Regions from separate parts of the Acerihabitans sp. TG2 genome, predicted to be linked through region 2. Evidence: riboswitches for the same ligand, from Rfam matches in the RefSeq annotation. Region 2 holds a riboswitch; the other holds the start of a gene.
The links. A riboswitch is a leader RNA that binds a small molecule or an ion and turns the genes downstream of it on or off. The one in region 2 is predicted to bind fluoride.
Positions count from the first base shown of each region.

Region 1: it holds a riboswitch for fluoride, as region 2 does, so the genes downstream of both, crcB (fluoride efflux transporter CrcB) here and SJI19_RS06215 (hypothetical protein) in region 2, are expected to answer to the same signal.

Region 1 is NZ_JAYGJO010000021.1:17,897-33,746, reverse strand. Features, by position in the region: gene rlmH (23S rRNA (pseudouridine(1915)-N(3))-methyltransferase RlmH) at 1-212, shown strand, start outside; gene mrdA (peptidoglycan DD-transpeptidase MrdA) at 250-2,154, shown strand; gene mrdB (peptidoglycan glycosyltransferase MrdB) at 2,160-3,272, shown strand; gene rlpA (endolytic peptidoglycan transglycosylase RlpA) at 3,282-4,463, shown strand; gene dacA (D-alanyl-D-alanine carboxypeptidase DacA) at 4,798-6,009, shown strand; gene ybeD (DUF493 family protein YbeD) at 6,196-6,459, shown strand; gene lipB (lipoyl(octanoyl) transferase LipB) at 6,475-7,143, shown strand; gene lipA (lipoyl synthase) at 7,311-8,276, shown strand; gene tatE (twin-arginine translocase subunit TatE) at 8,471-8,677, opposite strand; gene SJI19_RS17135 (deaminated glutathione amidase) at 8,832-9,626, opposite strand; fluoride riboswitch at 9,781-9,843, shown strand; gene crcB (fluoride efflux transporter CrcB) at 9,919-10,311, shown strand; gene cspE (transcription antiterminator/RNA stability regulator CspE) at 10,376-10,588, opposite strand; gene SJI19_RS17120 (DUF481 domain-containing protein) at 10,733-11,497, opposite strand; gene lpxP (kdo(2)-lipid IV(A) palmitoleoyltransferase) at 12,128-13,051, opposite strand; gene SJI19_RS17110 (hypothetical protein) at 13,402-13,890, opposite strand; gene cspA (RNA chaperone/antiterminator CspA) at 14,141-14,353, opposite strand; gene SJI19_RS17100 (hypothetical protein) at 14,844-15,143, opposite strand.
Region 2 is NZ_JAYGJO010000005.1:78,701-94,550, reverse strand. Features, by position in the region: gene SJI19_RS06260 (hypothetical protein) at 574-1,110, opposite strand; gene SJI19_RS06255 (cytochrome b562) at 1,584-1,961, shown strand; gene SJI19_RS06250 (sugar-binding transcriptional regulator) at 2,111-2,974, opposite strand; gene SJI19_RS06245 (hypothetical protein) at 3,094-4,104, opposite strand; gene SJI19_RS06240 (FGGY-family carbohydrate kinase) at 4,122-5,621, opposite strand; gene SJI19_RS06235 (glycerol-3-phosphate dehydrogenase/oxidase) at 5,624-7,294, opposite strand; gene SJI19_RS06230 (MFS transporter) at 7,584-8,714, shown strand; gene SJI19_RS06225 (hypothetical protein) at 8,845-9,123, shown strand; gene SJI19_RS06220 (GNAT family N-acetyltransferase) at 9,115-9,564, opposite strand; fluoride riboswitch at 9,790-9,866, shown strand; gene SJI19_RS06215 (hypothetical protein) at 9,956-10,273, shown strand; gene SJI19_RS06210 (universal stress protein) at 10,285-10,704, shown strand; gene eno (phosphopyruvate hydratase) at 10,725-12,011, shown strand; gene SJI19_RS06200 (GNAT family N-acetyltransferase) at 12,169-12,726, shown strand; gene SJI19_RS06195 (GNAT family N-acetyltransferase) at 12,855-13,349, opposite strand; gene SJI19_RS06190 (MarR family winged helix-turn-helix transcriptional regulator) at 13,444-13,941, opposite strand; gene SJI19_RS06185 (sodium:proton antiporter) at 14,252-15,616, opposite strand; gene SJI19_RS06180 (aldo/keto reductase) at 15,715-15,850, opposite strand, start outside.

The sequences.
Region 1 (15,850 bases), on a different contig from region 2:
AACAGTTGGAGCGCTGGAAGCAGGACGGGCGCGATGTCAGCTTGCTGATCGGTGGTCCGGAAGGGCTGGCACCAGCATGTAAAGCGGCGGCTGAGCAAAGCTGGTCGTTATCGCCGTTAACTTTACCTCACCCTTTAGTTCGGGTGTTAGTCGCGGAGAGCCTGTATCGTGCCTGGAGTATTACTACTAATCATCCTTATCACCGGGAATAAACCGGTGAAGATATACAGAGTGAAATAATCCCGCGGAATGAAAATAGATCATAACCCCTTTCGCGACTATTCAGCTGAATCGGCACTGTTTGTTCGCCGGGCACTGGTGGCGTTTATCGGTATCCTGGCGTTGAGCGGAGTGCTGGTCGCTAACCTGTATCATCTGCAGATCACCCGTTTCGAAGACTATCGCACACGTTCCAACGATAACCGCATCAAGCTGGTGCCCATCGCACCGAGCCGCGGCATCATCTATGATCGCAACGGTATACCGCTGGCGCTAAACCGCACCATATACCAGCTCGAACTGGTACCGGAAAAAGTAGATGATTTAGCGGCCACCATCAAAGCACTGACACCCATTGTCGATCTTACCGACGAGGATATAACCAACTTCCAAAAAGAGCGTAAGCGCTCGCGCCGGTTTACCTCACTGCCGCTAAAAGTTGGCCTGACCGAAGTTCAACTGGCGCGTTTCGCGGTGAATCAATTCAGGTTTCCCGGCGTGGAAGTGAAAGGTTACCAGCGGCGATATTATCCGTATGGCTCGGCGTTAACCCATGTGATTGGCTATGTATCCAAGATCAATGATAGGGACGTGGAGCGGCTTGATAAGGAAGGTATACTGGCCAACTATGCCGCCACCAACGATATCGGCAAATTGGGTATCGAACGCTACTATGAGAATACCCTGCATGGTAAAACCGGTTATGAAGAGGTGGAAGTCAATAACCGCGGTCGGGTGATACGCCAGCTCCACGAGCAACCTCCCCAGGCCGGCAAGGATATTTACCTGACGCTGGACCTGCAACTGCAAATCTACATTGAAAAACTACTGGTCGGTAGCCGATCTGCGGTCGTGGTAAGCGATCCGCGTAACGGCGGGATCCTCGCATTGGTGTCCAACCCCAGTTACGATCCCAACCCGTTTGTCGATGGAATTTCCTCAAAGAATTACCGCAGCCTGTTACAGAATCCGGATCGGCCACTGATCAACCGCGCCACTCAGGGGGTTTATCCTCCGGCCTCCACGGTAAAACCCTATATCGCGGTATCGGCCCTGACGCAGGGAACCATCACACGTAGTTTTACCCTGTTCGACCCCGGCTGGTGGCAATTGCCGGGTACGGAAAAACGCTATCGCGATTGGAAAAAATGGGGCCATGGCAAGCTCAATGTTACCAAGGCGCTGGAGGAGTCGGCGGATACTTTTTTCTATCAGGTCGCCTACGATATGGGAATCGACAAGCTATCGGAATGGATGTCCAAATTTGGCTACGGCTCCTATACCGGCATCGATCTCTCTGAAGAACGTGCCGGCGTGATGCCAACACGGGAATGGAAGCTTAAACGCTTTAAAAAACCTTGGTACCTGGGCGATACCATACCGGTAGGTATCGGTCAAGGCTACTGGACGGCCACGCCAATCCAAATGGACAAAGCGCTGATGTCGCTGATAAACGATGGTGCGGTGCGGATACCACATTTGCTCGATAGCACACGGGAAAACGGCAAGTTGGTTCCTTACTCTCCGCCGGTACGTACCCAAATTGGCGATCCACATTCGGGTTATTGGGACGTCGCCAAGGATGGTATGTATGGCGTAGCCAATCGCAACAACGGTACCGCACGGAAAAGTTTTGCTGACGCCCCCTATAAAGTGGCGGCCAAGTCCGGTACTGCTCAGGTCTTCGGGTTGAAAGCCAACGAGGTGTATAACGCGCATAAGATCGCCGAACGCCTGCGCGACCATAAACTGATGACGGCTTACGCCCCCTATGACAAACCCACTGTGGCGGTCGTGGTTATCCTGGAAAACGGCGGTGTAGGTCCGTCTGTGGGCACGATTACCCGCCAGATCCTGGACCATATTATGCTGGGTGACAATAAAACCGATTTACCGGCCGAGCAACCCGCTCCTCCCGGCGTTGAGGGTGATTAACTATCATGACCGATAATCAGCAAAACGGCACGTTTTGGAATAAGCTCCATATCGACTTACCCTTTCTTTTTCTTATCACGCTGCTATTAGTCTATAGCGCCATAGTGATGTGGAGCGCCAGCGGTCAGGACGTCGGTATGATGGAGCGCAAAATCGGCCAGATACTCATGGGGCTGATGGTGATGTTGGTGCTGGCGCAGGTTCCGCCCAGAGTCTATGAGGCATGGGCACCTTATCTCTATATTGTTAGCATAATATTACTGGTGGCAGTGGATGCCTTCGGCCAGGTCAGTAAGGGTGCGCAGCGTTGGCTGGATTTGGGTTTTGTGCGTTTTCAGCCCTCGGAGATAGCAAAAATCGCGGTGCCGCTGATGGTGGCACGTTTTATCAACCGGGACAGTTGCCCCCCTTCACTAAAGAATACCGCTATCGCCCTGCTACTGATTTTCCTGCCCACGTTGTTGGTGGCGGCACAGCCCGACCTTGGCACCGCTATTCTTATTGCGGCATCGGGGTTGTTTGTCCTGTTCTTGTCGGGCATGAGCTGGAAGCTGATTGGCGTGGCGGCGTTGCTGGTGGCCGCCTTTATACCGATCCTCTGGTTTTTCCTGATGCATGATTACCAGCGTGATCGCGTCATGATGTTACTCAATCCCGAAACCGATCCTCTAGGTGCCGGATATCATATTATCCAGTCCAAAATCGCTATTGGCTCCGGGGGACTAAGCGGCAAAGGTTGGCTGCACGGCACGCAATCTCAATTAGAGTTTTTGCCGGAGCGGCATACCGACTTTATTTTCGCCGTGTTGGCTGAAGAACTCGGTCTGATTGGCGTTCTGGTGCTATTAGGTCTATACCTGTGCGTGATTACGCGCGGTCTATTGATCGCCGCCAGGGCGCAAACGACCTTTGGGCGGGTCATGGCGGGCGGTTTAATGCTGATTCTATTCGTTTATGTCTTCGTGAATATCGGCATGGTAAGTGGTATCTTACCGGTGGTCGGCGTCCCGCTACCCTTGGTCAGTTATGGCGGATCAGCGTTAATTGTGCTGATGGCGGGGTTTGGTATCGTAATGTCGATACATACTCATCGGAAAATGTTGTCTAAAAATTTATAGAGGTGAGCGATGCGTAAGGAATGGTATTGGGTCGGCGTCATGGTGCTGTCACTCACCGCATGTAACACCACGGAAAACACCCCGGCGCAAACAACATCGGCCGCGCCCTATAACGGGCCGGTAGTGGAAATCAGTGGTGTCCAACCGCGCTATGAACCTTATAACCCGGCTACCAGCCAGGATTATGAGGTCAACGGTAACACCTACCACATCGTTAAAGACCCGCAAAATTTCTCGCAAACCGGGCTTGCCAGCACCTATAGCTCGGAAATCAGCGGCAACAAAACCGCAATTGGCGAGACGTTTGATGCCGGCACACTCAGTGCCGCGCATCCGACATTGCCGTTGCCAAGCTATGTGCGGGTAACCAATTTGAGTAACGGTCGCCAGTTAGTGGTCCGGGTCAATGATCGCGGTCCTTACGTGCCCGGCCGTATTATTGATCTCTCCAGTGCCGCTGCTGATCGGCTGAATATCTCCAACAACACCAAGGTGCGGGTAGACTTTATTCAGGTTGCGCCGGACGGCACGCTATCGGGACCGGGTACCGTTGGTACTGTGGTGGCCAAGCAGAGCTACGCCCTGCCGTCCCGACCCACGTTAGACACTGGTGGCATGGGCACACCGGAGCTGCAGTCGGCACCGACGCCAAATAGCGAGTCGGTACGCCCGGTGGCCGATCCATCGCCACAACCGTCAGCCTTGGATGACGACGCAGCACCGGTACCCGCCCCAAGCGACACCCAGACTCGTCGTGGCGGTTTTCTCGGTGCTCCGTCGGCGCTGCCGGCAGGGGTGATTGAAAGCAGTCAGCCCACGACCACGGTTTCACAACCCCCCCCTTCACCGGCGGTGGTTCACGCTACACCGGCCCATACCGTGCCGCCTACGGGGGTTCACTCCAGCCCGAACCGCGCGGTGGCACCCGCGGTGGTGGCCTCTACCGCCGCCGTTTCAGCTTCCGGCCACTATATGGTACAAGTCGGTGCACTGGGTGACAAACAGCGTGCACTGACCTGGCAAAAAACCCTAAGCCAGCATTTCGGCGTACCGGGCAAAGTCTCCACCAACGGTAGCCTGTTTCGGGTACAGCTAGGGCCGTTCGCTTCCAAGCAGCAGGCGAGCACCTTGCAGCAACGTTTACTCAGTGACAAGCAGCAACAATCCTTTATTACCACGGCGACGAACTGATATACCCGTCATACGTCAAGCCACAGGTAGCTTAGCTGCGCCCGCTCACCTGGTCACATAGTCATCTCTGCTGCCAGGAATTGATGAACATCATCTTGAGGTTCACCCTGCGGACCTGCGCGAGGGCTGTACAAATCTGTTGCTGACAGATTTGTCACGGGTTTGCCGCCTGGCGGCAATTCGAATTATTTAAGGTATATTTTCACGGCCACGCTGAAACATTATTAAAAGGTTAACCCACATTAGGTAACGGATTGCCTAATGTGACGCTTTTTTAGTTCTGCTATAGTGTGGCACGATTTCAACTTACTCCTACGGATGCTATTGTCCTGACATGAATAAAGTAATGAGCCACCTTTTATTCAAGCGCTTAGTTTTAAGCACTTTTATCGCGCTAATTCCCTTATCTTATAGCCATGCTGAAGATGTCAATATCAAGACGATGATCCCCGGCGTGCCGCAAATTGATGCTGAAGCCTATTACCTGGTTGACTATAATTCCGGCAAAGTGCTGGCAGAGCAGAATGCTGACGCTCGCCGTGACCCCGCTAGCCTGACCAAAATGATGACCAGTTATGTCATCGGCCAGGCCATCAAATCGGGCAAGATCACGCCGAACGATATTGTCACGGTAAATAAAGACGCATGGGCGACCGGCAATCCGGTATTCAAAGGCTCGTCACTGATGTTTCTCAAACCCGGGGATAAGGTGCCGGTTTCGGAACTTAACCGCGGCATTATTCTGCAATCAGGCAATGATGCCTGTGTCGCCATGGCCGATTATGTTGCGGGTAGTCAAGACGCATTTGTCAGTCTGATGAACAACTACGTCAAGGCGCTGGGCCTGGCCAACACACATTTTGAAACCGTCCATGGTCTGGATGCGCCGGGCCAATTCAGCTCCGCCCATGATATGGCAATGATTGGTAAAGCGCTTATTCGTGATGTTCCGAATGAGTACGCCACCTATAAAGAAAAAGAGTTTACCTACAATAATATCCGCCAGATGAACCGCAATGGATTACTGTGGGATACCAACCTGCATGTGGACGGTATCAAAACTGGCCATACCAGTTCTGCGGGATACAACCTGGTCGCGTCAGCCACCGAAGGCCAAATGCGCCTGGTTTCCGCTGTGATGGGTGGGCATTCAGCCAAGGGACGCGAAAATGAATCCCGTAAGCTCTTGACGTGGGGTTTTCGCTTTTTCGAAACCGTGGAGCCACTTAAAGCCGGCAAAGACTTTGCCACTGAACCGGTATGGTTTGGCGATACCGACAGCGTAAAACTGGGAGTTGATGCCGACGTCTATCTGACCATCCCCCGCGGTCGGATGAAAGATCTAAAAGCCAGCTACACGCTTAACAACCAAGAGCTGCATGCACCTTTGGCCAAGGGCCAGCAGGTGGGTACGATTAATTTCCAGCTCGATGGCAAGACCATAGATCAACGCCCGCTGGTAGTATTAAACGAAGTGCCGAAAGGCAATATCTTCAGCCGTTTGGTTGATTATATTAAACTGATGTTCCATCATTGGTTCGCCTAGTGCTAAATAGTGAAGCATAGTGAAGCATAGTGCAGCATAGTGAAGCATAGTGCAGCCGATGCTTGTCAGGGGTAAACCCACCCCCCTATAATACCCCATCCATCATCACTCCCGCCCAGGCGGGAGTGATCTTTACGGCCCCGCAATCCTCACCAAGCCCGGGTCCGCAAGTTATCCGGAGCGCTAATGAAAACCAAACTTAATGAACTGCTCGAATTTCCCTGTGAGTTCACTTATAAAGTGATGGGCATGGCCGGCCCGGAACTGGTCGATCAAGTGGTCGAAGTCATACAACGCCATGCCCCCGGTGATTATAGCCCGCAGGTCAAACCCAGTAGCAAAGGCAACTACCAGGCAGTATCCATCACCATTACCGCAACGCATATCGAGCAAGTTGAAACGCTGTATGAGGAATTGGGCAATATTGAACGGGTTCGCATGGTTCTCTAAGCCGGAGGTTCACAGGTGCCACACGATATACTGATCATTCGCCAGCTTGGATTGCAACCGTACAGCACGGTTTCCCAGGCCATGCATAATTTTACCGACCAACGGCACGCCGACACGGCGGATGAAATCTGGCTGGTCCAGCATCCGCAGGTATTTACCCAAGGCCAGGCGGGTAAAGCCGAACATATCCTCGCACCCGGCAATATTCCGGTGATCCAGAGCGATCGCGGTGGCCAGGTTACGTTCCATGGCCCCGGGCAACAGATTATGTACGTGCTGCTGAACCTCAAACGTCGTAAACTCGGCGTCAGACAACTGGTCACGCTACTCGAACAAACCGTGGTGACCACACTCAGGCACTTTGCGATCGACGCCCGTGCTCGCGCCGACGCGCCGGGGGTTTATGTGGGCGACGATAAAATTTGCTCGTTGGGATTACGCATTCGCAAGGGCTGCTCATTCCATGGACTGGCGCTGAATATCGAGATGGACCTTGAACCCTTCCTGCGTATCAATCCTTGTGGCTACGCCGGCCTGCGGATGACTCAGGTCAGCGCGTTACGCCCAGGCACCGGTCTGAACGACGTGACTCCAGTACTGGTGACGGCGCTGCTCGATTTACTGGGTAACCCACCACATCAGCCATTACCCTGGCACGCAGAGGATTATTCAGTTCAACCGTGAAGCGATCCGCCAGTGAAGCTTTAGTAATAATCGCTTTTTTGGGCTGAAAAGCGCAGAGTAAACATGTTATAATTTTTGATGTTTTATCAAATATATTGAACAATCACGTAACAAAGTGAAGGCATTCAGCTTCATTTTGTCCAATTCGGGACAGGACCAGCAAGCTTATGAGCAAACCGATACAAATGGAACGCGGGGTTAAATACCGCGACGCCGATAAAATGGCTTTGATACCCATCAAAACCGTGGCGGTTGAGCGTCAAGATATATTGCGCAAACCTGAATGGATGAAGATCAAACTGCCGTCGGATTCCACGCGTATTCAAGGGATCAAGGCTGCAATGCGTAAAAACGGCCTGCACTCGGTATGTGAAGAGGCATCCTGTCCCAATCTGTCCGAATGTTTTAATCACGGCACCGCCACCTTTATGATCCTCGGCGCCATTTGTACTCGCCGTTGCCCGTTCTGCGACGTTGCCCATGGCCGCCCCAATGCTCCCGATGCCAATGAGCCGGAAAAACTGGCCCAGACCATCGCCGATATGGAGCTGCGTTACGTCGTGATAACCTCGGTAGATCGCGACGATTTACGTGACGGCGGCGCCCAGCATTTTGCCGACTGCGTCAGCGCCATCCGTCTCAAGAGTCCTTCAATTAAAATTGAGACCCTGGTACCGGATTTTCGTGGTCGAATGGATCGGGCCTTGGAGATTATCAACAGCGCACCGCCCGATGTATTTAACCACAATCTGGAAAATGTACCGCGGATTTACCGTCAGGTGCGCCCAGGAGCCGACTATGCATGGTCGCTGAAATTACTTGAGCGTTTCAAGCAAGACAATCCTGAATTGCCAACCAAATCCGGGCTAATGGTGGGACTCGGGGAAACCAACGACGAAATCGTCGAGGTCATGCGCGACCTACGCCGGCACGGTGTAACCATGTTAACACTGGGGCAGTACTTACAACCGAGTCGCCATCATTTGGCAGTAAAACGCTATGTTAGTCCGCAAGAGTTTGATGATATGAAAGGCGAAGCGCTGGCTATGGGCTTTACCCATGCCGCCTGCGGCCCGTTTGTCCGTTCGTCGTACCACGCAGATCTGCAGGCAAAAGGAATTGAAGTTAAATAACCATTAACACATTTAGTTACATGTTTACGGCGGTGCAGCAAAAAAGGATGGTGTTATTGACCATCCTTTTTTTATTTAGCCATTTCTCGCTATAGTCGTAACGAACCTGTGCGGGGCACCTTCACACCCCATCGCCAGATAAATCCGTTGATATTACAAGCCCAGCAGCAAGTCCAACGGACAGAGCAGCAAAACTAGTCTTTGTGTTCTGTAATCTTTGGCGCTAGCGCATCGTCAGTTTGCGTTTTCTGAACTGGGGCATCATCACTGGCCATGGCCTTTTTAAAACCCTTGATGGCCGCACCCAAGTCACCACCGAGGCTACGCAATTTATTGGTGCCAAACAGCAGCACGATTAAGGCGCCGATGACTAACAGTTTGGTAATGCTTAAACCTTCCATACTCACCTTCTTGATTAACGCTTGCTGATAAAAACAGCGGTTATTAACATTTACCGCTTTTTACCGCGATTCCCTCAGCATTACAAACGATATCTGTAACACTTTTACCTGCCGCGCCCGGAATTGAGCCAATGCATCGGTCAAATCAGCCTCGTCACTTGGTAAACAACTGCGGCGTGGCAAAACAGCGATTGTCCAGAACCGGCAATACGCGTCTGGCATGGGCTACACGCTCAGCGTCAAGTTCAACAAATATCAGTGCGGGAGCCTCGGCCGCACGGGCTATAGCCACGCCCAGCGGATCCACCACCATGCTATTACCAATACTGCGCTCGCCACACTCCCCCACCGCCACCAGATAACAGGTGTTCTCCAGTGCCCGTGCAGTGACCAGTACGTCCCAATGCATTTCCTTTAACGGCCCTTTGACCCATGCAGCGGGCAGAACCAGTACCTGCGCGCCATCCAGGGCTAGCCGGCGGGCCAATTCGGGAAAACGCACATCATAACAGGTCATCATCCCCACCTTCATTCCCGCCACCTCCACTAAAGGTGGCACGTCGTGACCCGGGGACACATTTTTGGATTCCTGCATGGCAAAGGCATCGTAAAGATGTAGCTTGCGATACTGAGCGATAATCTCACTATTACGTATCGCTATTAGCACGTTGAACGCTCGCCCATCGCCGGTTGGCGTATGGATACTCATCATCGTCGTCAGGTTTGTGCCAGCGCTGGCGGCGAGCAACCGGCTAACAAAGGGGCCATCCAAAGGCTGCGCCGCTTTTAGCACCAGATCGGGGTCGGCAATATCCCGCGCCAAAATACCCTCCGGCAATACCAGCAAATCAGCCCCGCCCTTCTGGGCGCGCACCATAAGATCGAGGCAAGTGGTCAAATTGACTTCCCAGTCCCGGTCTACGGCAAATTGTCCTAATGCGACTTTCATCATCGATTCTCCTGTTCATTATGGTTATGGAAGACAGCAACAGCCGCTCACTTGTATGATCGCGCATAAAACCACCCAAGAATATACCTTGCCAACACGCTACGACTAACCTACCAAAATGACGACACTTTGCGTTAAGCCAAAATATTGTATAATGATTATAGGAGATGGCATTCCTCCTTTAACCGCCGTTTTGGCTGATGATGTCTACGTGATCCTGCTTGGCAAGGGGAACGTGGCATCATGTTCGCCTTTCTGAGTTTTTGTCTCTTATTTAAAGCGAAAGGTTTTTATGTTTAACTTATTTTCGGCGGTCTTTATCGGTGGTGGGCTTGGCAGTGTGCTACGTTGGTTCATTAGTCTGAAGTTAAGTGGCAGCGGTCTGCCTATCCCTATCGGTACGTTGACAGTTAATCTCATCGGGGCATTTATTATTGGCCTGTTCCTGGCGCTGTTTATGCGCACAACGCATATCGATCCTGCCTGGAAATTGCTTATTACTACGGGATTTTGCGGCGGATTAACCACCTTTTCCACCTTTTCCGCTGAAGCGGTTACCATGATGATGGGTGGACAAATGCTGTGGGCAGGGCTGAATATTGTGCTGAACCTTGTAGGTTCGCTAGCCATGACGATGTTAGCCATGGGGCTGGTGAATCTGTTTGGTCCCCCGGTTATACTGTAAGACAACCGGCAATCCAGCGCAAAAAAAACCCGCCTTAAGCGGGTTTTTCAGAGACCTGGCTATGCTATTGTATAGCTATAACGTCAGCGGCTGAAGGGCCTTTGGCGCCGTTAGTGATTTCAAATTCCACACGTTGACCTTCTGCCAACGTTTTGAAACCATTACTCTGAATGGCGGAGAAATGAACGAAAACGTCTTTGCTGCCATCTTCAGGAGTAATGAAACCGAACCCTTTAGATTCATTGAACCACTTAACGCTACCTTTAATCTTAGACATCAAACTTACCTTTCTATAAATGATAGACACAAATTCTGTGTCGGGTACTAGTACAGCAATTGGTAAGCTCTTTGTCCAGTGTAAGATCGTTAAAACGTGACAAATTAGGCTAAAATAATATTTTAGCCTAAAATCACTCGGTAATTACAGGCCGTACACCAGCGAAACAGCCGTTTTAGTATCGGTATGTTTAGGCGCAGTAGACGGTGTATTACTGTTGTAGGTGACGTCATAGGTCACTTTCAACGAGAAATGGTTGTTGATTTTCACGTTCAAACCCGTCTCGGAGTTAGCCGTCAAATCATTATTACCCAGCAACGAGACACCTTGGATAAACTCTGTAGAGTCGGTCAGTTGATAGGAATAAGACGCTGCTGCGTAGGCCAAGGCTTTGGTCTGCCGTCCACCATCTGAGAACTCATCGTGACGAACGCCAGGACCGGCTTCCAACCGCAAGCGGGCAACCGGGCCACTTAAAACCTGACGACCGTAACCGGCGGTTAGCGTGGAGCGCGAGCGATAACCATTATAACGGTCACTCAACCAACTGCCTTGGGTAAACAGAAAGTTATTAGCATCCATATTATGGCGGGCACGGGCACCGGCTTGGTATTTTTCTGCCGAGCGTTCATCATTGGTCGAGTTATTGGTTGCTTCCCCCCAAATGCTGTACGCATTGGTTGGCTGAAACCAAGTCATGGTGCTACTGGCAGCAAGCGCGGAACTGGTGGAGTTGCCGTGCTGGGCATTGTAGCTACCGAGGACATTGCCATCGAAACTTTTCTTTGCGGTGGACGGATCATCTAACGCGGTGAAGATATCGGTATCAGCAAAAGTCGAAAAACTAGCCAGGGACATTCCCAGGATAGCTAAAAGCGATACTGCCCGAGAGCGGCCATTGCGTAACATAGTTTGCCTATAAAATAATTTTGGGGTTATTAAACAAGTGAAAATAGAACGGCTGTTAGTGTAGCGAATCGGGACAGGCGGTGTACTGGTAATTTTTTGTAATATTGGTAACAAGATTTAATAAATCATACTGTTCTGCGCCACTGTATTGCTACGCATCGAGGGATAAATTAAAAATACTGTTTTTTTTCAATGATTTTTTAAGACACGTTTGATAAAAAACACTCATCTTTTCCCGCAAAAAACCTTACAAGCCTCAAAAAACACATTTTAAGATTATTCTGAAAATTGTGTTTGATACTACGATGATCGAAACCTTGAACTATGACTGCTTTATAGCCACCGCTAGCGGTATGGACATAAACACGGCTCAGGGTAAATTTAACATTATATTAACCGGGTGATGAAATAGGCCAACCCAATCCAAAAGAGACTGCTTAACAGGAATGTTCCCATCCAAGCCTGATGTCTGGTTATACTCATTTCCGAGGAATCCTATATAAATACATTCACGGCTGATAGTATAAAAAACATTCAATAGCACGATCATTGGATCAAGAGCGATTAATAGTCCTATTTCATCCGATTACCCTCCACGAAGAGAAAGACCTCATACTCGGTGTAACCTGGCTACACGTATAAAGAGCTCCCACCCACTGGCCGGGTTTTAAAACGTCGATGCATCCAAAGATATTGATCCGGGGCGCGCATAATCTCCTGTTCCACTATTTTATTCATATAGCAGGTTGCTGCCATCTCGTTGTCCAACGGATAGCCCTCAAGCTGAGGTTGGATCAATAGGCGATAACCGTTGCCATTTTTTTTACGAATCAATACCACCGGGACCAGTTTGGGTTTGGCCAGTCTGGCCAGAGTGTAGGTTCCACGGGTCGTTGCCGCCTGATTAACCGCGAAAAAAGGCGCGAAAATACTGCCCTTTGGGCCATAGTCCTGATCAGGGGCAAACCAGACCGTCTCACCTTGTTTTAATGACTGAACCATGCCACGTAAATCTTTACGATCCAGCATGGCTTTATTCGAGCGCATCCTGCCCCACGTTTGTACCAACTCCATCACTTTATTGTTATGAGGCCGGTACATTGCCATCATGGGCTGACATAACCCCATCGCACGTCCCCCCAATTCCAAGGACATAAAATGAATACCGATAACCATCACGCCTTGGTTATGCTCATTGGCCCGCTGCAAATTATGCAATCCATAGACATCAAACCAACGTCTAACTCGCGCATCGGACCAAAACCAAGCCATACCGGTCTCCATTAATCCCATACCGGCAGAGGTAAAATTATTGAGAATTGTGCGCTCACGTTTTCCTTTCTCCATATCAGGAAAACACAGTTCAAGGTTGCGGCGGGTGATGGCAACGCGGCGTTTGAGAAACCGCATGGAGTGACGCCCCAACCAACCGCCTAAAGCGTGTAACCATGGATAGGGTAACTGAACCAACAAGAACAGCACACCCAGACCGAACCAGGTAAGCCAATAACGGGGATGCAACAACTTTAGGGAAAATTTTTGAGGGTGTGCCATTTATCAATTCTTCATAAAATTCGCGTAAGCGCGGTGGGATGATACTCACCATCCGGTATTTAGGCAATTTACCCATACTCATTCAGGCGGCTGATGTGACATCATGACTTTTCACCTGAATCACTTGCCTGGGTAGACACTCGTACTCTCACATACTGAGAGTCCCGCGCGTTGATATCACTCGTGTATGGTGACATTATTGATTGCGGGAAGGAAGACATGATGTCTCAATGGCAGAAAACCGGGAAGCAGCCAGTGTACGCAGCCCGGCATAAGGAACAGTACAACCGCCATCAACTCCGGTAAATGGCTTTACCCGTTCACCCTTAAACGCAACGAAGGCGATAGTATTATTTATTAGTGCTTATCACGCTGGATTGTTTGTGGGTATTGGCCTGCGGCACTGTTGTCGGCACAGGTCTATCGGTAAAAGTATAATCACCGTTGGCATACACCACAAATGCCTGACACGCCTGCGTTGGCTTGGCTACACGGCGCATGGTGAGGCTACCGTACTGCATTTTATCGTCGGTTACGGTGATTTTCCGATATTCATTTTTAACATTAACGTTGTAGAGCTGCTCACCGCGCCAGGTCAATTTTCCCCGTCGTTCAATAGTCCGCTGCCATTGACGGCAATCCAGCGTATCTCCGGCCCGATTCACCACTAAACTGGCGATAACCGCCGGGTTTACTAAGCTTTTTTGTGGACCATCAGACATCCAGACACCGACAACATTCACTGGGGCTGGCGTTTGTGCTACCTGAGGGAAATCGGCGTAACCGGCACACCCGACCAGGTTAATCACTAACAAACCAGTGAAAATATTTTTTATCATACCCATATCCTTATTCAGTCGATGCGCAATTTTAACATTAAAACCTGACAAGGGTTAAAAGCATATTGGGGATATACACAACAGATGCCGAATTGCAGGCCGATAGTGGCCACCCACAGGCAAAAAAAAGCCAAAAAAAAGCCCCGACTAGGTCGAGGCTTAGAATTTTTAGGTCAGATTGAGGATTTTGATTGCTTAGGCCTAGGCCATTGTCGCTATCACAGGTGCCTTAATCTGCCTTATCTGTATATTACAGAGCTACAACGTTAGTTGCAGATGGGCCTTTCTGGCCTTGTTCGATAGTGAACTCAACCTGTTGGCCTTCGTCCAGGGTTTTGAAATCATTGCTCTGGATAGCGGAGAAATGAACAAACACGTCTTTGCTACCGTCAGCAGGAGTGATGAAACCAAAACCTTTACCAGCATCAAACCATTTTACTGAACCGGTCATTTTGTTAGACATTGTTGTTTCCTTTTAATAGGGCCGCCATAAGGCGATTGTGGTCTGCTTGTCAGGATTTACTTATGGGAGCACTAGAGAAGGAAATTCATAGGGAAATGATATCTTGATATACCACTTTCCGGAACAACTTTACTAAAATGACATTCATAAATAGGTCTGTACTACAAACCGGTGACGCTATTTACACATAGGAAGATTGTTATAGCAAGGTTTATTTTTATAATTTTTTTTCATCTTGTTAACTTCACAAACGCCGCAACTTGTACTATAGATATCGAAAAGAAGCCGTATAACTCATTGATATTCAAGATACGTTATCTGTACGTATCCCGGTGCACTCGGTGACCGGCGTGAAATGACGGCTTCTTTCGTTTAGCGGATTACGATGTTTTAGCAGTGTAGAACTGAGAATGCTGCGGGAAAATCAGACGCAGTAGGCACGACAGAACTTGTTTGCAAACCTGGAAAAGGCCACAGGAAGGCCGACACACTAAACTGCGATAATTTGATCCGCTACAATGGAATACCCACCATTCCATTCCATTCGCCCAGTGATCGTTAAGCGTTCACCGCGAAGATGCGCCATCAATTCAAGCGCCATAATGTCGAAACCGACGACGGTGAGAGGATAAGAACTGCGCTTGTCGCTCTCAGCCAAAATGGTTGCTTTGACCATTGGCCGCCCGGTATTGCCTTTAATCCGGCTTGGAGACTTGGTTATTACACCTGATAACGTTGTTGTTATCGGGTTACTGTTGGTTTCGGTGCGTTGCTGATGACTCGAATTCATGACAGGTATACCTCCGCTTTGTTCATTATCGCCTGAAACGATCTCCTATTTTACCTGATTATTGACCTTTTGTGCGAGGAATTGTTTAAGTATCGCGCAATTTAGGGTAATAGCACGGACAACGCCAGCAGTTGGCAGCACACACCCGCCGCGCCAATTGCACTTAAGTGCGATATTTTTCCATCAGGCCGAGGACAATCGCCTCGGTTTCAGCATCGGCCGCACCGGAAAATCATCCGCCCTAAAATGTATCTGGATAGTGGAACAGTTGACCCTGTGGTGGGAATAGTGAAACATGCCAAGATGCCGGAAAGATGCCGGAAAAGGGGTTAAGAACTGGTACACCATCATCCACTTGGACCATGCGTAGATATTATCAATTTGTTATAACCTTGTAATATTCGTTTCTATTTTTAAGCGGCAGTGATTTATATAAATGTGTCTGTGATAACCCTCACTACCGTAATAATAAAAAATTCTTTAATAATTAACCATTACGTTTAATTATCTCATCTGTATTGACTCATGTTCATTCATGCCTTTCGACCAGAGATTGTCATCGTTTGGTTAAAATCAAGCTTATTGAACAACACTAAAGTCACATGACAATGAGATAATTATCCTTACTTATTGATATTATTGAATTTAAAAAATAATATTTTGAACATGCAAACCCAAACCATCACATAAACTATAAAATTTACGTT
Region 2 (15,850 bases):
TTTCAAAAAAAACCTTACCTCAATAATATTTATTGAAAAATAATCATACAAATCAATCAGTAATATTTTCATTTTTAAATACATGAAATAAACAACACATCATATAGTCCCAGTTGATGATTAATTTTAATTATTTATTATTTTTAAATGCATAACCACTCATCAAATTTGGTTTTTAACCGTAAATATTACAACTTAATTATAGCTCATTCTCATTTATGCACTGAAAAATGTGATCCTATCTCAGTTCTCCCCTCCACGCCTGACCCACTATGACAGGTGTTGAAGGCGCCTAACTCTCACAGCACGATAACTGTTTTTATGTCATAAACGTGCAGGTGCGTAAGAGGTTCACTCACCCACCGCATGGCGCAATATTGCTAAGCATTATCTATTGACCACGGTGCAACGCGGATGACGTCATGTCAGATTGTGGCATCTCTTGACGCCATTGCCCTTTGGTTTCACCGTAAACCAAACGAAAATGTACTCTCCGCTGAAACCACGTTAAAAGAATATATGTCTGTTTAGGCATTAAGAAAAAACTGATACGCTAAATATAATCACCTGCCGTTACTTAATTTGATAAAGCCTATTATTTTCATCAACAATAATATACTCTGCGTATTTTTTTACAATATTAATCATCACATCAAATATCAATCTATGCTTATATTCAGAGTAAAAGTTGCCATCAATGATGATACCTTCAAATAGTCTGTTCATAACGGCTACCATACTAGAACCATCACTACCTAATCCCCAAAACCACAAGGGCGCACATTTGCATAATTCCTCGATAAGAGGATTATCGCGTCCATCATCAAGATTAGGGAAATTTTCACTGACCACTAGCCGTAAATTAAGCATTGAGTACAATAATGCTTTTATGTTTGGTTGCATGGCTATCTGCTGGGCTATCAAAAAATCAACATGTATCAGCACCAGGAGATCGGATGCTGTAGATTGTTTTAAGAGCAACAAAAGCTTATTTAAGGGTATCAGGTTGTAGTCTATGCATTTTATTGCGATGACATCTCCAGCGAGTCCTACAATAGGCCGGTACTCGGGTTGAAAACAGACCTGACCATTGATTGAGGAAATGATCATTTATGCCTTACTAAATTTTTCTTCAATAATATATTACTTTCCGATCAAAAAAAATGATCAAAAATAAACTTTTTGAAAAAATCTCATGTTGGTGAACGTCGGCATCAGAACACTGTCTTCCTGATGATGTATGGGCCTGCGGTGGAAAAATAAAAGTTCAACATTACCGACCGGAAAACCAACAACCCGGGACTTTTTCACCGTCGTTCATTCACCCATTGGCCTGATAAACCTGCTATTGTGGCTTGGTATAACCGAGTAATATTAAACAATGGGTGAGGTCCGCGAGCGCCAAATTCAACCCGATGACGTGCGGTGAAATAGCCCTTCGGGTCATCGTTCCCACCGCCCGCACCCTTAATTTTTTCTTAAGCATTTATCTCTATAATTGTATTATTAATCATATTTAATCTGAATGATAAGTTAACCTAGGTGACGGTTGTTAGACTGTCATTTTTGATCACTATGGAGCAATGATGAAACGAACGGGTCTGGTATTAGTTATGCTGAGTTCACTACTGTGTGTTTCTAATAATGTACTGGCGAAGACAGAAACAGTGAAAGACTCAATGAGCGTGATGAGCCACAGTTACCGTGCTGTTTTGAAAGATAATGATCTTGGATCCTTTAAAAAAGACCTGTCTGTATTCAAAAATGCCGCACTGTCTGCACAAAAAACCTCTCTGCGCGGTGCCGATAAAACGGTATTTGACACTGGGTTGAAACAACTCATCAGTGAGGTTACTGTTATTGAAACAGTGGCCGACCAGAAAGGACTGATTCCCGCAAAACAGGAAACCAAAAAATTACTTGATATCATGAACGAATATCACGGCAAACTGGGTGTTTGATTAAACGATGAGAGGCTGAATGTCGCCTCTCCATACTCAGGGTTATTGGTTGAATAAATAGATTTTTTTGATTTTACGGCTCGGTATCCCGGTCTGTAACACCCACGCGCGATAATAATGCTGCTCACTGATCCAAGAGACAAACCAGGTTAACTGCGCGCGTCGACCCGCGACAAAATGGCTTCAGCCAACAGGCTGTCGATCACCAATTGATTAGCAAACCCTCCTTTTAGTGCGGCCAGCAGCGCCGGCAGTTTATCTAGTCCTGAGGCAACCAGCAGCCCGCTCATCTGATGCAAAGTCGCAAGATCAATGCCCATCAACCGGTCATCCACCTCACCGAGCACCGGCTGTCCGAGGCTATCGATAAAGCGGCCGGCGATAATGCCGACGGCACCCTGTGCGGCGTAGTGCTCAACCTCTTTTTCCGTCACGATATTAAATTGGGTGACATGCCCGTCAGGCGTGCAAGGACTGACGCTAAAAATCGCCTTATTGCACTGTGTTAACTGCTGCAACTGTTCGGCAATGATCGGTTCCGCCCGCAGCAGACCGGCAAGCGCGGCATTGCTGCATACAGCCGGCACATTAAGATTGACGCATAAGGCACCGAGTCGGTGAGCGATCTCCGTGGAGCAACGTTCGGCGGTACGCAGCAGTGGGTTTGACATCGCACCAATCAGTTGGCGAATAGTAAGACGCTCGATTGACCAATAGGGCACTTTATCGGCGATCTGGCTCAAGGTCTCACCCCAACTGACGCCGAGTTGATCGCCCGGTTGCAGGAAATCGAGCAGGACGTGCGCTGCGGCTTCGCAGACTTCATGCAATCGACTTTCATCTGACAGCCCTTCGACCGGAATGACATACGCACCGTCCAGCGAAAAGTGTTCAGATAGGCGATCGGCGAGATCATGAGTACGAAAATGTTCACCGCTTAAGCGCACAGAAACAATTTCGCGCGCTTTGGCCTGACGCAAATAACTGATCACGGTAGGACGCGATAGTTTCATGCGCCCGGCGATTTCACTCTGAGTCAAGTTTTTGACGTAATAGAGCCACGCCGCCTCGGCGATAATTTTGTCCGAAGGCGCCGTGTTCTTGTTCTGCGTATTGATGGTTTTGCTCCCGGTTATTGTGCGTCCGCCCGCAGCACATCTTCCGTTATCTGACTATCAGTTGCAAGATTGCGGTCGGCGGTGATGCCAAGCCGTTGCAGGTCGGCATGATAGCCGCGTACTGCCGCTTGGGGCGTGGTGTCGCGATCAACCACCCGGCGCATCCAGCTTACCATTGACGGCTGATGTTCGGCGGCATTGATCTTGCGACCAAACAGCGCCAATCTGCCACCATGCCGTTCCGCTTGAGCCAGCAATTCGAACGTATCACGATGCGTACCCTGTCCCCCACCCAAGACACCCACGACGACGCTGGGATCATGCGTCACCAGTTCCTCAAGTGCGTCAGGGCCGTTATAAGCCACCTTAAGAAATTCCGGGCGCTCGGCGTGAGTAAGCGACGCCAGCATGCGGATAATACAGTCATTGATGTACGCGGGGGTGTCAGCGGCACACAGTCCGGTGTCGATATTGGGATTAAACACCTCGAGAAAATGCATCAATCCCTGCTGCCGCGCTTGGGCCCGAAAGTGCGCATACGCCTCCAGCGACGCGACATCCCGCTCGGCATGATTCACGTAGGTCAACGAGTAGAGACAGATTGGCGCTAACGCCAACTCCAACGCCGCACCACGATAAGGAAGCGGCGCATATTCCCGGTAGCGCCCGCCACGAATCCCCACCCAGGCATCGGTCGCTTCATTGCCACGAAACGCCGCCAGCATGCGCGTTCCCTCGAACGCGCCCTCGTGTGTGAGCGTTTCAATGGTGGAGGTCGACGCAAGCATAATATCCAGTACGTCTTGCTTAATGAGCGCACGGATCTGATCGTGAAACTCGGGACGGGTACGGATGCCTACAATCTTGCCCGTCGCATCGCGGCGCTGCCCCATGGCGGTGATGCCGCCGGCCAAATCCGCATCTTTGGCATCGGCAATCATAAAATCGCCGAGACGGTAGTGTCCCGCACGAATGCGGGCGATTTTTTCTGCAAAACGTGTCTGCTGATGCTCAGGTTGAGCCATGGTGATTTTCCTCATTATTAGTCTATTGCTTCGGCTTCGAGTAGCGCTTTAATTCCCTGGTCGAGACGCGTGAATTCACGATATCGCTGTTGCAAAACGGCTACATTTTCAGCAATCGGTTCATGTCGACGGGTAATCCGGCTCATGGCAGCGACCGCATCCTCTAGGGTGCGATACACGCCTCCCGCCACTGCGGCACAGATTGCGGCACCCAGCGCGCCCACTTCAGCAACGTCGACCACTTCAACGGGTCGGTTACAGGTATCGGCGAAAATTTGCGCCCAGAAGGGGGACCGGGCGGCACCACCGGTCAAGCGGATCGCTTCCGGCCAGTGACCGCCGGTATGCACGATCAATGACTCGGCGTGGCGCAGATGTTCAAAAGCCACGCCTTCACAGATGGCGCGGATCATTGAGGCTTCATTATCCGACGCCCCCATGCGCATGAAGCTGCCCTGGTAGGGTTGCGGGCCATGGATATAAGGCATGAAATAGCAGCGTTTGCTCGCTATCGGGCAGGTCTCAGCCAAGGCGAGCGCGTCGGTAACGCTAAGACGATCACCCAGCGCATTTTTCAAATACCAGCCGAGATTGGCGGCTGAAGAGGGGCTGCCTTCGGCCACCAAGCGGGCCGCGCTATCGCGATAGAGCATGTTAAGCAGAGGATAGTTGTCAGTCACCGGCTGTGGGACTTCAACGGCGTTGATCGCCCAAGTGCCGGCGATAAAGACCATACGATCCGGTGAAATAACCCCCGCACCCAGCGCACAGGACGCAACATCCATCATGCTACCGGCCACCGGCGTGCCCTCCGGCAATCCCGTTTCACGAGCAATGCACGCGCTGATGCGGCCACCAATAGCAGAACTGTTAACAATCGGCGGCAGCTTGTCGACCAGCCGTTCATGGCCGAGCAGTGTTAACGCCTCATGCGAATAATCCTGACGATCGAGATTCATTAGCCCGCCGCCGCTGGCGTCCGTGGGATCGGTCATCGCGTTTTGTGTCAGACAAAAACGGATGAAATCCTTGCAGGCCAAACCCCAGCGCGTTTTTATCATCACCTCCGGCTCATCCTCCGCCAACCCGGCCAACTGAATCAGGGTTTGACCTCCCCATGGGCGATGGCCGTTGGCGGCGCTGAGTACTCGGTGTTGTCCATTGCTCAGCAGGCGATCGGCAATAGGTTGCGCGCGGTGATCCACAGAGACGATGCCAGGACGGGTGGGTTGACCCGCTTCATCAACGAGGAAAATTCCGTTGCCGAAACCGGTACAACCTACGCTAACGACATGCTGTGCAACGCCCCCCTTGAGCACTTCACGCATTGCGGTTAACGTCTCCTGCCAAAAGGCTTCGCCATCACGCTCAACGCGGCCATCGGGATAGTGCTCGGTCATGACGTTCGCATTGCAGTGATTGACGATGTGCCCATCGGTATCAAACAGCACAACTTTTACTGCGGTTCCGCCTGCATCAATGGCGAGGATGAGTGGTTTGTAGGGTTGAGTTATCATTATTATTTTCCGTTCCAAAGTATACGAGGATCGCCGGCGCAGCCTTGGAATTGCGCCTTAGCCCATGCCTTATCATGACCCAGTGTGTCAGCCATGATGGCGGAAATATGTTCAAGCGCGGTGATTGACAGACGACCGGTCATGACGATATTGGTACGCCGCAAGATCATGTCTTCCAACGACAACGCCATGCGGTAGCGCGTCAGCCAGATGATTTCACGCTGAGAATAACCAGGGGCATCGTCAACCGGGGCATCATCGCCTTGCGCACAGAAAAGCGCGATAGGTTCAGCCAGTGTGCCGTAGCGTGCGTAGAGTTGTTCAATGTGGGCCGTAGACAGACCGCTACGTTGCGTCAGTTGCGCCACATCTATGGCACCCGCCCCTGGATAAGGCCGGTCAAGGGTCGAAGCCGTTCGCGCTTTACCCACATGGTTGAGCACCACATCAGCCGCCAACGCGGTGAAAGCCCGAAAGGTTGTCCATTTGCCGCCCACCAGCGAGATCAATGGCAGATGGTCAACCCGATCCTGGATCAGCGCATGATCGCGCGCGGCCTGCGTGGCGCTGCCGCTGCTCGCTTGCAGTGGGCGAATACCGCTGGTCACCGCCACGATATGCTCAGCGGTAACGCGGACATCGTCGAACAGTGAATTCAGTGATGTCAGCAGGTAATCGATTTCGCTCGCCATCACGCTGTGATCTTGCGGATCGTGGGTTTCCACTTCAGTGGTACCGACCAGAATGACGTCCTGAACCGGCAGGCAAATCACCATGCGTCCATGTCCATCATCGAAATAGAATGCGCGTCCACACATGCGTTGATGCAGCGTTGGATGATGTAATACCAGATGCGCACCTTTCACGCCGCGCACCAGCTGCGAGCTGAGGCCCAGGCGATCGTTCACGCGGTCAATGGCCGCACCTGTCGCATTGACAACCATGCGCGGCTTAAGCGTCACCGTTTCATTGCTGACGGGATCGGTTATCACAAACTGACCCGGCGCGCGGTAAGACCACTCAAGGTGGTTAACGGCAGTCACGCCATCACAGTCAATTGCCGCGCCAAGCATCTCGAAGATCAGCGCTTCAGGGCCGGTAATTTGTCCATCGTAATAACTGATCACGGCACAAATCGGCTGTGGTGTACCCGATGGAAAACCAGACCGTCGCATGACCACCCGGTGATGGGGAAGTGTGCGCCGGATGGCGCCAAACCGCTCATACACCAGTAAACCGCTTTTCAGTGCGATAAAACTCAAGGGTCCCGGCGTGCGGGATAGGCCAAAAAAACGCAGCGCGGTTTGTGGCAATCCTTTCACCCAATGCAGCACCGGCACCACCACCTCCAGCGGCTTAACCAAATGTCCAGCATCGTGCAGCAGCATATTTCGCTCACGTGCCGACTCGCGCACCAGATCAAACTCTCGCCCTTCCAGATAACGTAATCCACCGTGTGCCATGCGACTGGACGCACTGCTGGCGCCGCTGCAAAAATCCCCGCTGTCAATGAGCGTTGCCGAAACGCCATTCAGGGAAAGATCCCGTAATAACCCAACACCATTCACGCCACCGCCGATGATCAGTACCTCCGGGGTGGGATTGGCCTTCAGCGCTTCCCAGGCACTTTGCCGGGTTTGAGGTGGCTGACTGTTTTTTTCATTGCTGAACATGCGATCTGCCTCACGAATCCATCATTATTTAACGTTGCGTACACATTACATATGTCAACAACAGTAGACTAATGTCAATATCAATGTAACAGTAATGTGAACATGAATAACATATTCATTACGCTAACAAGCCAAGCCATTCAGCGAAAATCGGCATTAGCCATTGAAAATATTCATGTTTTCTGTACCCGTTACGCGAGGGGCCTTTCTTGTACCACAAGAATAGCAACCCGACGTGATAATCACCCTACATAACAAAACGACACATGTATCGTTTGGAGCGAGTTATATGGAATCGGTCAAAAAAAACAGTTTGCTACTGGTTGGAAGCATCATCGCATTTGTACTTATGGGCGCAGGACAGTCGCTGATGGGACCTGCACTGCCGGAGTTCCGGCACATTTTCACGCTGTCGGTGGCCTCCGCCAGTATGGCAGTGACGGCGCAGTGGGTAGGCGCGCTGCTTGGGGTTATCGCGCTGTTTTTTGGCGGGCAACGTGACTGGACGCGTGTGGCATTTGGTTTGTTGGTGGTCGGCGCGGCACTCATGGCATGGCAGATTAACTGGCCGATCACCCTGCTTGGGTCACTGGCCTTCGGCGCAGGTTATGGTGCCAGCCTGGCGCTGATTAACTCCCGGCTGTTACAGTCCTTCGAACGGGCTGGACCCTCGATGGTCAGCCTGGTGAATGCACTGTTCGGCGGTGGGGCAATCGTGGCGCCACTGGTGTTTGTCGCGCTGGCGCGCAACCCGAAATTATGTTTCGGTATTCTGGCGGTGGGGTTGATTTTACCGTTTCTGCTGTCGTTCCTATTCCCGCCGCAGCGGGTGGCGGAAAAATCTACTGAAAAAAAACGCGCCAACCACATCTCCTTGCCAACATTGCTGATTGGCGCCTCAGGAACGGCAGTGGAAGCCTGCCTGATTGGCCTGGGACCGGTGATCCTGGTTAGCGCCCATTTTTCTGACAGCGCCGCCGCCAGTGCGCTATCGTTATTCTTCGCATTTTTCCTTGGCGGGCGGATCCTCCTCAGTTTTATCGGACATCGTCTGCCGACCGCACCCATGCTGATTGGCGGTTTTTTTGGCAGCGCTGTGCTGCTGGCCTGTGCGGGAAGCGGTATTTATCCGACGCTCACTTACCCCGTGGCTGGGTTATTTATCGGCAGTATTTTCCCCAACTTCTTTGTTTTTGGCTCTAACCGCATGGGCAAAGATGCCAAAACCGGTTCGATCATTGTGACCGCGGCACTGGCGGGTGGCGTTACCGGTCCGCTGATTGTTGGCCAAGTGGTGGCGGCAATGCCGCCGTTGACACCCTTTTGGCTACTGGCGGGTTATAGTGCTGTTGTGGCGCTTTGCGCATTGAGGGTGCTGAGAAATCCACGTAACGCGGAAATAGCGGTGCAACAAAACTGAGGACGGGTCCCCGTCCCCCGACGGACGGGGACTCCCTATGCCACTTTAGCGCAACAGACTGTTATACGGCGTTGATTTTACGCATTACGTAAAATAAGGTAGTCCTACGTTAGCACCCCATGAGAATGATATGAAGCCATTGACCACCTCGCGGTTTCTCCTTCAAAAACAGGCCGATAACGACTGGCCTTTTTTTCTGCGTCTGCGTCAGGATGAAAATGTTATGCGATACATCTCTGACATTCTTTCGGTTGAGGAAAATCGGGTTCTTTTTGACAGTCGCCAGCACCCATGGAAACCGGGAGATGTGCACCCGCTTAATTTTGTGATTTGGGATCGTCGCAGCATAACGCGGCTGGGTATTATCGGTTTGTGTCTGAGCAAAGATCCGATGTCTGAATTACGATAATAGCTTGCACATAAAGACACTCAGCGGATCGTCGGTATACGGCGGAAATGGGGCACAACGTGCATAACCGCATTGTTGATAAAGCCGGATAGCAGGTTGCTGATGTATTCCGGTCTCAAGCTGCAGCAAAAAACGGCCCGACTCGCGGGCTATTTTTTCCAACTGCGCAATAATCTGCTCACCCAGATGGTTACCTCGATATGAAGGGGCGACATACAGTCGTTTAATTTCCGCCTGATGACCCTGTTGCAACAGGATAGCCCCACAACCTATGCCTTTACCGTCATCATCACAAACCAGCAAACAGCGTATTTTTTCATCGCTTAGAGATGCTAAATTGACACAGTGGTTACTCTCTTCGGGGTAAAGCGCCTGTTGAAATGCATCCAGTTCACAGACCAATCGTTGCAACTCTACAGCGTTTTTTGTCACCTCTGACATGTGGAACATCGTTACCTCACCAATACTCCCAGGGTTCAAACTCACGTCGCTGAGAGTTGATTGACTCAATTATGCCAACATTCAGTGCCGCACCTTGCCGTGATTGAAAAACGCAACATATTGTCTAGATACCTTAAGCCTGCCGTCTTATCAAGCGTCGTTGCGGGTAATAAAGATTAAGGGTGAAAGAGTATTGCCTTGGCGAGCTTTATGTACTAATTTTAACAGTAAGAAGGTGATGGCGTGCCACCTTTCCCAACCGCTGGATTCACTCTGAACCAGCTGATGACGCCTGATATCCGATTCTTTTATAAGAAGAGATTGGTATGTCAGGCTTTTTATTTTTCCCCCTGAATCACATACGTTTCTCTTCTGCCCGACAGGAGAAAACATGCCATACATTTTCAGCCACAAAAGCCCTGACAACAACAGTAATTGCAGCGCGAGAATTGCCGCAGACTGGCTGTATTACCGCGACCAACGCGCCGTGCCTTTCAGGCTGGGCGAGATCAACACCCACAACATCCTCAACCACACCGCTAACACCACGCCAGCATTGCTGGAAGGTAGCCTGGCGGATAAAGCACGTTGGCGGGCGGATTTCACAGATACACAACCGGGTGCGACGTGGGTACGTTTCCTTGCTGGGGGGACTCAGCCGAAAACCAGAAGCACGTCCTTGGTTAACCGAACAGATAAAAAACCATAACAGGTGATCCTATGGCCACATATACCCATGCATTGGTGTTGATTCACGATGAAACCAACGGTTTGGCCTTATTGCAACATGTCGCCGCACTGCTCAAAACCCTTGGCGCGAAAATCACACTTTGCCATCTCAGTAACGATTACCGGCCCATGAATGCCGTCTCCGACGGACGCATGGAGGATACCCAATCAAAAGAGGTGATTGGCGCCAAAGACATGCTCAGCCGGGTGGTTGAAATAACCACCTTACCCGTCGAAATTGCCGAGTTAGTGACCATACATCGCTTTAAGGATGTCGAGAAGTTTATTGAAGATAACGGGATCGATGTGGTTATTGCCGGACACAAAAATCGGTTTATGGGCACCTATACCTCATGGTCGACCGAATTTATCAACCATCTTTCTATTGATATGTTGATTCATCATCTTTGAAACCCATTAAGGAATATGACATGAGCTTTTTATTGGAAAAAATCATCGCACGAGAAATACTGGATTCACGGGGCAATCCAACGGTGGAAGTGGATGCTTACACACAATGTGGCACCGTTGCACGGGCCTCGGTTCCGTCGGGCGCCAGCACCGGTTCGCGTGAAGCGATTGAACGACGTGACGGTGATAAGTCACGCTTTGGCGGCAAAGGGGTACTGGATGCGGTGAGCAGTATCAACCACGAACTGAACGATGCCCTACGGGGACAGGATGTGCGTGATCAGCGAGCCATCGATAATATGATGCTGACCATTGATGGCACGGAAAATAAAAGTCGACTGGGCGCCAATGCCATTCTTGGTGTTTCGTTGGCGGTCGCCCGTTTGGCGGCTACGTTGGTTCAGCAGCCACTCTATCGCTATCTGGGCGGCATCGGTGCCAATCTACTGCCGGTTCCGTGTATGAATATTATTAATGGTGGCGTGCATGCCCGTCATCAGGGTGCCGATTTTCAGGAGTTCATGATTGCGCCTTTGGGCGCACCGACGTTTCGCGAAGCGGTGCGCTGGGGCAGTGAAGTCTACCAAACCCTGAGACAAATTCTGTTGGATAAAGGATTGTCCACCGGCGTCGGCGATGAAGGGGGATTCGCCCCGATGGTGGCGTCTAATCGACAGCCGCTGGAATTTATCGTCCAGGCCATTGAAAAAGCCGGCTATCGTCCGGGGGAAGATATTGCCATCTGCATGGATCCGGCTTCCAGCGAGTTTTATACCGACGGTAAATATCACCTGCGCACCGAGAACAGTGTGCTGACCTCTGAAGAGATGACGCAGTATTACGCCAAATTGATCAATGAATTCCCGATAGTGCTGCTAGAAGATGGACTGGCCGAAGACGACTGGGCGGGTTGGAAAGTACTGTATGACGCCATTGGCAATAAAGTTGAATTAGTCGGCGACGATCTGTTTGTCACCAACGTGAAATATATCCAGCGTGGTATTGATGAGAAGCTGGCCAATTCGGCGTTGATCAAGCTTAACCAAATTGGCTCATTAAGCGAAACGTTCGATGCGGTTCAATTATGCCAGCGCCATGGTTGGGGCGCGTTTATTTCCCATCGCAGTGGCGAAACCACCGACAGTTTTGTTGCCGATATGACCGTGGCACTGCGAGCAGGCCATCTTAAGAGCGGTGCGCCGTGCCGGGGTGAGCGCGTTGAAAAATATAATCAATTAATGCGCATTGAAGATGCACTGGGCGATGTAGCGGTCTATGCGGGCAAAAACGCATTCGTCACCCATTAATCCTTACGGGTACTGCGTCCGGCATTCCGCACGCAGCATGACCCGGGTTTAATAAGGCGAGCCCCCACTCTGGGGCACGACACCGATCGGGGGTTTTACTTTCACAAGGGCCCCCCTTCATTAAGCTCATTTGCGACTACATGGGTAAGGGGGCAATGTGCATCTTCAATCAGAACGACTATATCTTCGACCGGTCAGGCCATCTGATACCGATGATCTCTTCAGAATTTATGGCGACCCGGCGACCAACACATTCAACCCTGCCGGGCCTTATCCCGATATTAAGCATGCCCAAACCGTTCTCGCTCGCTGGGTCAGCCACTGGGCAAACAACGGTTTCGGAAACTGGGCCATATCGCTACTGGAAAGCCCAGAAAAAATCATCGGTTTTGGCGGGCTGAGCATCAGCAGTTATGCCAATACGACCATCAATAATCTTGGATATCGTTTTGCTACTCATGCCTGGGGAAAAGGACTTGCTACGGAGTTCGCGTTGAACTCAATCCGATATGGTTTTGATACATTGGCACTCAATGAGATATCCGCAGTTGTCAGAAGCCATCATAGAGCATCACAGCACGTTCTGCTGAAATCCGGCCTGAGATATGTCAGAGAAATCCATGATGTGAACAACGCATCGCCACGCCTGCTATTTACCCTTACTCGTGATGAATGGTACGCTAACCCTTCCATTATCAATGGGGTGCTGCAGTGACCGTCTAAATCAATAACGAGCTACTCCCCTATTTGATAGGTCATTCATCATCTACATTCTCTGAAACAAGCGGTATGAGGTTGTCGTTCAGTATAACCCAGGACAACTCACCAACAATGAGGTAACCCTCAGATGGCTATGCCCAATATATGCAGTATGCTGCTTTGTGATGGCGTGGTGAATGTTGTATTCCTAATGTGTCGCATACCAAGAGAGTCATAAAATTTACGGGCGCGTCTGTTTTGCTCCAGGACTTCCAACCACAGATAGCTTTCTCCATGTTCTTGGGCAACCTGCACGATCTTCTCAAACATCAACCTCCCATAGTTTTTACCTGTCTCCTGCGGACTCAGATAAAGTTTGTTGAGAAGCGCGCCTGAGATAGCAGTATCTTGGAGGGGACTTCGCCATGTGAGTTTGGCAAACCCAATAGGCTTATCCGTCTGTGCTACAAACCACTGTACATCGGGATCTGCCAGGCTTTTTTCCAGCACGGGTACGGAATACTCGCTTTCCAGAAATGCATCCAGCTCCGGTTTGGCTACCCATAGGTGCTCAAAATGAGCGCGATAGATCATACAACCCAGTGTATTCAATACAATCGAATCATCCGGCTGAGCCATTCGTATACCTAGCGTCATTTTTGTACCCTTTGTATTGGCAAATGATACTGCCTGGCTTCGTTTATGCCACAGCGGTCAATCCCGAGCACACAATTCATTTTTTGATTATTTGTTCAATCCAAGCGTCGTCTGTAATGTCGTGTGCAAACTTGCACATTAGCCGTACCAGATTGTCGACATCCTGCTCGTTCCATTTGGCGAAAATCGACTTTCCAATCCTCGTGCGCGCCTCATCAACGCGATCAGTCATCACCTTTCCTTGCTTGGTGATAATCGCTTCACGGACCCGACGGTCTATTGCACTTGATTGACGATTGACCAGCCCTAGTCCCTCCAACTTGGCAACTTGCCGACTGATAGTGGTGTAGTCGCGCCCTACACGATCGGCGAGCTCGACAACGCCGATGGGGCCAAACCTCTCGACCAACACCAGCAGCGGGAATAACGCGCGATCAATAGAGATGCCCGCCTCCTGCACCATAACCTCATCACGTTGAGGACGGTTCATTACCCCGATGATCTCAAGCAAAGCCCCGTGAAGATCGCGAAGTTGAGTGTCAATGCGTGTCTTTTGCACATGATGACTTGCCACTGTGCACTCCTCTTTAGTAAATAAGTGCATTCTACATATATCGAGAGGGATGACAACGGCTTAACGTGCATATGCCCGGTGGGCCGTTGGCCATTCGTGTCAGTGGTGATGTTCAGGCCAGAATGTGTAGCCTCGTACAAAAATCGCCGCCTCGATTCTCAACCAAGCGTGTTTTTTCGATATGTAATCCGCCGGATCCAGCATTGATGGTTAGGTATTATTCACCCTATCGGGGCAAAGGTGGGATTTATGCCAGCCGGCACAACCGGGTAATGCGCGATAATTCCGGTATTCCCTTAATGGAAAAACATCACTGCTGCTTTTGCTGCTTTTGCTGTTCTTCGCGTATTGCCAGCTTACCCTGACGCCAGTTGAACAGCGGTGTTACCGTTAAACCATGGACAACCACGCTGGTAACAATCACCGTAAAGACGATGTTAACCATGTATGCGGCTTGCGCGCCCGCCATGCCGTGGGTATAAGCGTAAGCAATATAGTTGATGCTGCCGATGCCCCGGATGCCCAGCCAGCCAATCATCAGACGCCGCGCACGCGGGACTCGGCCACCGATGGTGGCTATATATACCGATGCCGGGCGAATCACGATAAACAACACCGCCGCAATCAGTAATCCCATCGGTTCCCAATGCCGCGACAACGTGATACCCAACAACACAATAATGGCAGCGGCAAACAGACGCTCAATGGTATCGCCAAATGACAGGGCGTCCCCCACGACCAGTCCCATGGATTTTTTCGGACCGTGATCGTCAAATGAGTGGCGGCTATGCGGATTCACCAACTCTTCTGCTGGCCGATAGCGCTGGCTATCGGTCATGTTTTCGGGCGAATGCCGGTTCGCTATTCGTAACTCTGCGCCGCGCAGGCCAACACCTGCGGCAAAAGCAGCTAAAAAACCTGATGCATCAAGGCTTTGTGCAGCAGCGTAGCTCAGGGCTATTAGCGACAACGCGATAAAATCACTCGGTGCGATATCGTCCTGAGCATGGCGTAGGCAGGTGGCAAGCAGCCCAATCAGGCGGCCCAAAACATAACCGATTCCTAGCCCGCCAAATAAGGCCCAGAGCACGTCAACCAGCACCCAATGTCCGATGTGCAGATAGGTCACCGGCTCAGTGGAATTCATCAGCAGCAGCGCCAACATGAGGATCGGTAACGCCGAACCGTCATTCATGCCCGCCTCGCTTGACAGCGAAACCCGTAGACTGTCTTTATCACTGGCATCATTGACAGAGATAAGGCTCGCAAGAACCGGATCGGTGGGCGCGACAATTGCCCCAAAGGCCAGCGCCATCGGCCAGGAGAGGCCAATAAGGTAGTGCGCTACCACCGTGATACCCGCCACTGTCAGTAACATGCCAGGGAAGGCGAGTCGCACACCCATTCGCCAGCCGTGATGGCGAAAAGGAATGCGCAGTTTCAAGCCGGTAATAAACAGTGATGCCACCATCGCGATCTCGGTCAGCTTGCCGGTCAGTTCTGAATGGGCGACGATGTCAACATGCAACAGATCCAGTACCCAAGGACCGCAGGCGATACCCGCTGCCAGATACAAACCAAACGATGTCACCGGGCCGCGGTGTATCCAGCCCGACGCCAGTGACATCAGCAGCAGAAATCCACCCACCACCGCGGTCCATCCCAAAAAACTCATGAGAACCTCCCGTTAAATGCAGATTGCGGCGGTGTCTTTGGATAAAGATGCGATAACTAAAGGTTAGACCAAATTACCCCATGAGTGGCGACTGTCGTTTATTTTTGTGCCATGGCCTCAAACACAGCGGAGTACCGGCCTCCTGAGATGTTCTCAGGCGTGAACGTCGCCTCTAGCCGAGCACATTCCTGTGCCGTCAGCACCACATCGACGGCAGCAGCATTCTGCTCCAGA